DNA from 2 places in the Acidovorax sp. PRC11 genome. Region 2 is predicted to be linked to the other one. Evidence: riboswitches for the same ligand, from Rfam matches in the RefSeq annotation. Region 2 holds a riboswitch; the other holds the start of a gene.

Region 1 (4,207 bases), on a different contig from region 2:
CGGGTCCTGGGCGAGCGCCACGGCCGTGTTCAGCAGCACGCCGTCGTAACCCCATTCCATCACCTGGCAGGCATGCGAGGGCAGGCCCAGGCCGGCGTCCACCAGCAGCGGCACGTCCAGCCGTTCGCGCAGCGTGCGCAGCGCATACGGGTTCACGGGGCCGCGGCCGGTGCCGATGGGCGCGGCCCAGGGCATGACGGCCTGGCAGCCGATGTCCACCAGGCGCTGGCACAGCACCAGGTCTTCCGTGCAGTACGGCAGGACGTGGAAGCCGTCGCGCACCAGCTGCGAGGCAGCCTCCACGAGGTTGAGGGTGTCGGGCTGCAGCGTGTAGTCGTCGCCGATCAGTTCCAGCTTGATCCACGGCGTGCCGAACACCTCGCGCGCCATCTGGGCGGTGGTCACCGCTTCCAGGATGCTGTGGCAGCCGGCCGTGTTGGGCAGCACCGGCACGCCGAGCCGGCGCAGCAGTTCCCAGAAGCCGCTGCCGGACTCCGCGGGGTCGCTGCCCTGGCGGCGCAGCGAGGCGGTCACCATTGCGGGGCGTGCGCGCCGCACGGCGGCCTCCAGGATGGCGGGCGAGGGGTAGCGCGCGGTTCCGAGCAGGAGCCGGCTCTCGAAGCGCTGGCCGTAGAGGACCAGGGCGTCATCGGATGCGGAGGTGGACATGGCAGGCAAAAAGGGCAGGGGGCCGGACGGAGCCGGCGGCACGGTGAGGGACGGTGGTTGCGGGAGCGGCGCGGGTGCGTTCAGCCGCCCGTCACGGGCGCGATGATCTCGACGCGGTCGCCGGGCTGCAGCGCATGCTGCGCATGGCGGGCCTGGGGCACGAACACGGTGTTCACGGCGACGGCGAAGGGAGGGCGCGCCGCGATGGCCGCGACGGCGTGGGCCACGGTGGCGCCCTCCGGCAGTTCGGTGGCGTTCTGGTTGATGACGACGTTCATGGATGGATGGCGGCGGGTTCGGTCTCGGGCCGGGAAGGCATTGCGCCCAGCTCCAGCGCCAGGTCGAAGCGGGGGGCGAGGCGCGATTGTCCCTCGTTCAGCAATTCCATCACCACGTCGAGGATGGCCGGCGAGATCATGAAGCCGTGGCGGTACAGGCCGTTGACCTGCAGCACGCGCGGCGCCAGCTGCCGGACGGCGGGCAGGTTGTCGGGCAGGGTGGGTCGGCACTGCGTGGCGATCTCCAGGATGCGCGCCTCCGCGAAGCCCGGATGCACGGCGTAGGCGGCGCTCAGCAGCTCCAGGGTGGAGCGCACGCTGGCGGGCGAGAGGTCGTCGGATTCGATCTCGGTCGCCCCGATCACGAACACGTGGTCCTGCTTGGGCGCGATGTAGATCGGGTAGCGCGGGTGCACCAGCCGCGTGGGCCGGCGCAGGGTGACGCCGGGCGCGTGCAGCCGCACGACTTCGCCGCGCACGCCGCGCAACTGCTGCCACTGCGCGCGCGCGCCCAGGCCGCGGCAGTCCAGCACCCAGTCGGGCTGGCCCGGCGCGCCGGGCGTGAAGTCTTCCGGAGCGCGCGGGCTGTTCCAGTGCACGCGCACGCCGCGCGCCCGCATCGCCTGCTCCAGGGCGGCCAGCAGCTGGCGGTTGTCGAGCTGGCCTTCGCCCGGCAGGTAGAGCCCCTGGTGGAAGCGCCCGCCCACCGCCGGCTCCGCCTCACCGACCCCTTGCGCGTCGAGCGCCTGCAGGGCCGGCAGTTCCGGGACCGTGCGGGCCGTGCGCTCGAGCACGCCACGCAGCCGGACGGCCTCGGCGGCGTCCTGCCGGTGCCAGAGGATGAGGGTGCCTTCCTGCTGGAAGAAGACGGGCCAGTCGAGCCCGGCCAGCAATTGCGGCCAGCGCGTGAGCGCATGGTGGCCCATGCGTACCACGCCGGGCTCGGTGATGGCCGATTCCGCCAGGGGCGCGAGCATGGCGGCGGCGATGCGCGCCGCGGCGCCCTGGGCGTCGGGCCCCTGGGCCTCGTGCACCTCCACCGCGTGGCCCTGGCGTGCCAGCTCGGCAGCCAGCAGCCGGCCCACGAGGCCGGCGCCGAGGACAGTGATCGAGGAATGGGGGGAGAGCAGAGCGGACATGGGGCAGGTGGCGTGCGTTCTCATCGGAGGCGCCGGCCCGGGAGGGGCGCGGCGGATCGGCAGCGGAGGAGAACAGGCGGCGGTCCACCGTCGAAACTCCCCACGCCAGCATGACCTGGATCGGGTGCCGAGGGTTTTTCTCAGCCACGCCGGACGGCGCGGCACCCCTGTTTCGTCCGTGACGGGATTACAGCACAGGGTTGATAGCGAGGTTTTTGATGCCGCGCATGCGCCATAATTTTTGCCATGAATTCCAAGCCTCTTGATCCTCGGGCGCCGGCGGGCCCCGCGGACGGCCCCCGCTACGTGCGTGTGCTATCGATTGCAGGGTCCGACAGCGGCGGGGGAGCCGGCATCCAGGCCGACCTGAAGACCTTCGCGGCGCTCGGCTGCTTCGGCATGACCGCCATCACCGCCATCACCGCCCAGAACACCCAGGGCGTGCGCTCCATCCACGGCATCCCCCCCGCCATGCTGCGCGACCAGATCGACGCGGTGGTCGAGGACATCGGCGTGGACGCCGTCAAGATCGGCATGCTCCATGCGCCCGATATCGCCGAAGTGGTCGCCGACGCGATCCGCCGCCACGCGCTGCCGCACGTCGTGCTCGACCCCGTCATGGTGGCCACCAGCGGCGACCGCCTCATCGCGCCGGACACCGTGGCCGTGCTGGTGGAGGAGCTCTTCCCCCTGGCGGCCGTGGTGACGCCCAACCTCGACGAGGCCGGCATGCTGCTGGGCCGCGGCATCGCCGACGAGGCCGCCATGGAGGCCGCTGCGCAGGACCTGCTTGGCCTGGGCGCGAACGCGGTGCTGATCAAGGGCGGCCACCTGCCCGGCGACGCGCTGGTGGATTTGCTCGCGCGGCAGGGCGGCGAGCCGCCGCTGCGCCTGCGCGCCGCGCGCGTGGACACCCGCAACGGCCACGGCACGGGCTGCACCCTGTCGTCCGCGATCGCGGCCCACCTGGCGATCGGGCTGGCATTGCCGGAGGCCGTCTCGGCCGCGCACGCCTACGTGCAGGCCGCGATCCAGGCCGGCGCCGGCGTGCGCACCGGCCGCGGCTCCGGTCCGCTGGACCATGGCCACGCACCCGTGGTGCAGCGCATTGCGGAGCACGCATGGGCATGAGCTTCCGACCTCCCGATCCCGGCCAGATCCAGCAGGCGTTCACCGCCGACGCCGCGCTCGTGCAGCGCTATGCGCTGCAGGAGGTGATCGGCACCGGCTCCTACGGCATCGTCTTCTCCGCGCTGCAACAGCCCACCGGCCAGAAGGTGGTGCTGAAATTCGTCCGCATCGACGAGGACGAGCGGCTGTTCAAGCGCTTCCGCCGCGAGATCGGGGCCTGCGCGCGGCTGCACCATCCGCACGTCGTGCAACTGCTCGACGAAGGCGTCTGCGGCCCGTTCGTCTTCGCGGTCTTCGAGTTCGTGCCGGGCATGACCCTGCGGCAGTTGCTGCAGCAGCAGGGGGCGCTGTCCGCGGGCGAGGCCGGCCGCCTGATGCTGCAGGTGCTGGACGCGGTCGCCTGCGCGCACGACGCGGGCGTCGCGCACCGCGACCTGAAGCCCGAGAACATCATGATCAGCGCCTCGGGCCTGACGTCGCACGCCAAGGTGCTCGATTTCGGCATCAGCACGCTGCTGCCGGGCTTCGGCGACGCGCACGCGACGCAGCTCACGCGCGAAGGTGAATACGTCGGCACCCCGGCCTACAGCGCGCCCGAGCAGCTGCGCGGCGAGGTCGCCACGCCGCAGGCCGATCTGTACGCCTGGGGGCTCATCTTCCTGGAATGCCTCACCGGGCGGGTGGTGACGGGCGAGTCCACGGCCGAGATCTACCAGCGCCAGCTGTCGCCGCAGGAGTTCAGCCTGCCGCACGCGATCCAGGGCCACCCCCTGGCCGAGGTGCTGCGCAGCGCCCTGCGCAAGCGGCGCGAGGACCGGGCCACCTCCGCGCGGCAGCTTTGGGAGCGGTCCTCGGCCGTGCGCCTGGACGATCTGGTCGGCGTGCTGCGCACCCGGCCCGGTGCCGGCGCCGGCGGCATCGCTCCCACGGTGGCGGCGTTCGGCACGCCCCATGAGGAAAAGCGGCAGCTCACGCTCCTCTACTGCGGCG
Region 2 (4,207 bases):
GTAATCCTTCTGCGCGGCGACGGCGGCGACCGCGTCCTCCAGCGCATCGACGGCCACCACCTGCACCGTGCGCTGCAGCGCCGTGGGCGCGAGGGCCCGCGGCCCGTCGGCGAAGGCCACGCTCCAGGCATCGTCCGGCGTACCGATGAGCTGTTCGGCGGCCTCGCCGGAAGCGCCGGGGAGCGAGCGCCATTCCACGCCCTGGCGCCAGTGGGCGAGGGCGGCGGCGTCCTCCACCACGAGTGCCCGGCGCGGGAAGCGCCGCTGCAGCTGGGCGAGCTCGCCCGCCAGCCGTCCGGCGAAGTCGCGCGGCGCGACGGCACCGCCGCGCTGCACGTAGAACACATGTGGCGAATAGCAGCCCTGCTGGTCATAGCGCATCACGTCCCAGGCAGCCCGGCGCGCGAGCGCGGGGCCTTCGAGCGCATCGAGCGCCGCGGCGGCCACCAGGCCGAAACCCAGTTTGTGCCCGTGCGGCAGGAAGCGAGTGGTCACGGGCAGGCGCCGCCGGATCGCATCCAGGGATTCGTTGCCGCCGTAGGCGAGCACCGTGTCGGCCCGGGCATAGAGGGCGGATGCGTCTTCCGCGCCCGCGCCGCGCCACCACACCACGGCCAGGCAGTCGGCGAGCGGCGGATGCACTTCGGCGAGCAACTGCGCGAACCAGCCCGCGAACAGTGGCTCGGCGCTCGGCACCTTGCCGATGTTGCCGGCCTTGACCAGCAGGCCGCACACCAGGCTCCAGAGCGGCAGCGCCGGCACGTTGCCGGCCCAGCTGTGCACCAGCAGGCCGGGCCCGAGGGCCCGCACCGCGCCGCCCTTCGGGGCGGGCTGGAAGCCGTCGAGCACCAGCGGGTTCGCGAAATCCTCCGCCACGAAGCGCCGCAGCTGCGGCGCGCGGAAAGTCTTGAAGAAGCCCGTCAGCCCCAGGCGCACCATCTCGGCGTCGTAGCCGCTCACCACGGGCAGGAGCGCCTCGGCCTGCCGGCGGAACGGATCGGAGCGGTCGAGCAGGCGGGCGATGGCGCGGTCGATCACTTCGATGATCTGCGCCACGGTCATCGTCTTCAGGTGCCGGGCGGCCGCCCGCTGCACGCGGTCGGCCAGCGCTTCCATCTGCGCCGCGGTAAGCACCGGCACGGCCACCTCCACGCGGGCGCCGCCCTGCACGAACGGCAGCACCTCCCAGGCGACCTCGTCCGGGCCGATGCCCGGCAGGTAGCCGGCCCGGATCGGCGGAAGCCCTGGCGGCCGCGGAACCGTCATGCCGCGGTGGCCCGCATGAATTCATCCACCGCCAGCGAGCAGCCCTTGGCCTGCGCGCCCTCGGCGCGGCCGAGCAGCAGGAAGCCGCCGTCGGCCCACAGCCCCACGTCTTCCGTGAGGATCGTGGTCACGGAGTTGACGTTGGCGAGATCGCAGTGCACGAGGATGCCGCGCTCGCCGGCCGGCACGTCGCGGCCCGTGACCGGGTCCACCAGCCGCGAGCGGATCCAGTGCGGCCCCGATTTGACCGAGGGCACCGAGGCATTGCCGTCGTCGTAGAACTGCGTGCTGAGTTCGGTCATGCCGTACATGTTGACGCAGTGCTCGCGCGGCACGCCCAGGGCCTGCGACAGCTCGGCGTAGAACGCCTCCAGCGGCAGTTCGCGCGATTGGCCCTTGTAGCCGCCGGTATCGAGCAGGCGGCTGCCCGGCGGCAGGCGGAAGGCGCGGCCCTGCGGGCGCAGCGCATCCATCAGGTGCACGAAGCTGTAGCTCGCGCCCAGCAGCGCATACGGCGTGCCGGTGCGCTCGGCGGCCTCCAGCACCTGCCACAGCCCGCTCCAGTCGGTGCCCTGCGGGCCCACGAAATGCCGGCTGCCGGGCGCACCGAAGGTGGATTTCGCGAGGGCCAGGTAGTGGGCGAGCGACGAATTCGGCATCGCGTCCTCGTCCGGGAACAGGATGCCCATCGGCATGCGCTGCTGCCCGCGCATGAAGCGTTCTGCGAAATTCCGCTCCATCGACCGGTCGTACACCGCGAGCCGCGGGTGGAAATGCCGGCCGCGCGTGTCGCCGCGCGTGGTGCCGCTGGTCATGAAGACGCGCTCGCCGGTCGCGGCGGGTTCGCAGCGCAGTGCCTGGGCCTTGAAGGCGTCGATGGGCACGGCCGGGATGTCGCTCCAGGCCTTCACGCTGCGCGGCGTGGCGCCCCGGCCCTGGCAGAAGGCGCGGTAGGGGGCGTTGGCGGCGTACTGGTGGGCGAACAGCCGCAGCGCGAGTTCGTCGAACCGGGCATCGGTGCAGCCGTCCTGCGCGATGAATGAGAGCACTTCCGCGTCCAGCGGAGCGAACGATGGCATGGGATTCCTTCAGGACCTGTGGCAGGGGGCTCCGAAGGTGTCCCGCGCCCGCGCCGGGCCGCTGGCGGCCGCATCGGGACGGTGGCTCTTCTTCCGCCGGAATGACCCGGTTCAAGTTCGCGGGTGTGGATCTCAGCACAGGTGTGCACCCCGGAGCGCGGGCGGATCTTAACCCGGGGGAGATTTCCCCGCAGGGGGCGGGGCGCGATGCCCGCCAGGCCGCACGCCGGTGGCGGACGGACCGCGGGACCGCCGCGGCGACGCTCAGCCCGGCTGCGCCAGCCGCTTGAGCTGGTAGAGCGCGTCCAGCGCCTCGCGCGGGCTCAGGGCGTCGGGGTGGATGTCCTGCAGGGCGGCCTCCACCGGGCTCGTGCCCGGCGCCTCGGATTCCGGCGGCGGGGCGAACAGGTCCACCTGCGTCTCGCCTTCGTTGGCCCGCTCCTCCAGCGCCGAGAGCGCATGCCGCGCGTGGTTCAGCACCGGCGCGGGCACGCCCGCGAGCCGCGCGACGTGGATGCCGTAGCTGCGGCTGGCCGGGCCGGGCTGGATCTCGTGCAGGAACACGATGTCCGAACCGGATTCGGTGGCGCCCACGTGCACGTTCACGGCGTGCGCATGGCGCGCGGCCAGTTCCGTCAGCTCGAAATAGTGCGTGGCGAACAGCGTGAAGGCGCGCGTGCGGTCGTGCAGGTGCGTGGCGATGCCGCTCGCCAGCGCCAGGCCGTCGAAGGTGCTGGTGCCGCGGCCGATCTCGTCCATCAGCACCAGCGAATGCGGCGTGGCGGCATGCAGGATCTGCGCGGCCTCGGTCATCTCCATCATGAAGGTGGACTGGGCGTTGGCGAGGTCGTCCGCCGCGCCGATGCGGGTGTGGATCGCATCGATCGGGCCCAGCCGGCAGCGCGCGGCGGGCACGTGGCTGCCCATGCTCGCCAGCAGCACGATCAGCGCCACCTGCCGCATGTAGGTGGATTTGCCGCCCATGTTCGGGCCGGTGATGATCTGCATGCGCGTGTTGGCGTTCAGGCGCGTGTGGTTGGGGATGAAGGCGCCGGCCGAGGTTTCCGCCAGGCGCGCTTCCACCACCGGGTGGCGGCCGCCCTCGATCTCGATGCAGGGCTCGGCCGCGAACTGCGGCGCGCACCAGTCCAGCGTGAGCGAGCGCTCGGCGAGCGCGCAGAGCGCATCGAGCGTGGCGATGGCCTGCGCGGCGCGGATGAGCGCCGGCACGTGCGGCTGCAACTGGTCGAGCACCTGTTCGTACAGCCACTTCTCGCGCGCCAGCGCGCGCTCCTGCGCCGACAGGGCCTTGTCCTCGAAGGCTTTCAGTTCGGGCGTGATGAAGCGCTCGGCGTTCTTCAGCGTCTGGCGGCGGCGGTAGTCGTCGGGAATGCGGTCGAGGTAGCTGCTCGTTACCTCGATGTAGAAGCCGTGCACCTTGTTGAACTGCACGCGCAGGTTGGGGATCAGCGTGCGGGCCTTCTCGCGCGTCTCCAGCGCCAGCAGGAAATCGTCGCAGTGGTTCTGGATGCCGCGCAGTTCGTCGAGCTCGGCGTCGAAGCCGTCGGCGATCACGCCGCCGTCGCGCACCAGGGCCGAAGGCTCCTCCAGGATCGCGCCGGCCAGCAGCGCACCGCAGGCCGGCGGCGCATGCAGGTCGCCGGCGATGCCGGCCAGCAGCGGATCGTGCCAGCGGTGCTCCGCGGCGATCTGTTCGGCCTTGTGGAGCGTCTTGCAGAGGGCCACCAGTTCGCGCGGGCGCACCTGCCGCAGTGCGATGCGCGCGGTGATGCGCTCCACGTCGCTCACGCCGCGCAGCGCGCCGCGCAGGGCCTGCCAGCTGCCGGTGCCGCCGTGCCCGC

What was found. A riboswitch is a leader RNA that binds a small molecule or an ion and turns the genes downstream of it on or off. The one in region 2 is predicted to bind thiamine pyrophosphate.
Region 1: linked by a shared signal. The riboswitch ahead of Q9R47_RS12055 (FAD-dependent oxidoreductase) and the one ahead of Q9R47_RS20750 (long-chain fatty acid--CoA ligase) in region 2 are both predicted to bind thiamine pyrophosphate.

What each region holds. Positions count from the first base shown of each region.
Region 1 is NZ_JAUZUQ010000009.1:2,951-7,157, forward strand. Features, by position in the region: gene Q9R47_RS12045 (thiazole synthase) at 1-669, opposite strand, end outside; gene thiS (sulfur carrier protein ThiS) at 750-947, opposite strand; gene Q9R47_RS12055 (FAD-dependent oxidoreductase) at 944-2,086, opposite strand; TPP riboswitch at 2,167-2,265, opposite strand; gene thiD (bifunctional hydroxymethylpyrimidine kinase/phosphomethylpyrimidine kinase) at 2,333-3,217, shown strand; gene Q9R47_RS12065 (TOMM system kinase/cyclase fusion protein) at 3,214-4,207, shown strand, end outside.
Region 2 is NZ_JAUZUQ010000024.1:24,386-28,592, forward strand. Features, by position in the region: gene Q9R47_RS20745 (acyl-CoA reductase) at 1-1,266, opposite strand, end outside; gene Q9R47_RS20750 (long-chain fatty acid--CoA ligase) at 1,263-2,345, opposite strand; TPP riboswitch at 2,417-2,508, opposite strand; gene mutS (DNA mismatch repair protein MutS) at 2,610-4,207, opposite strand, start outside.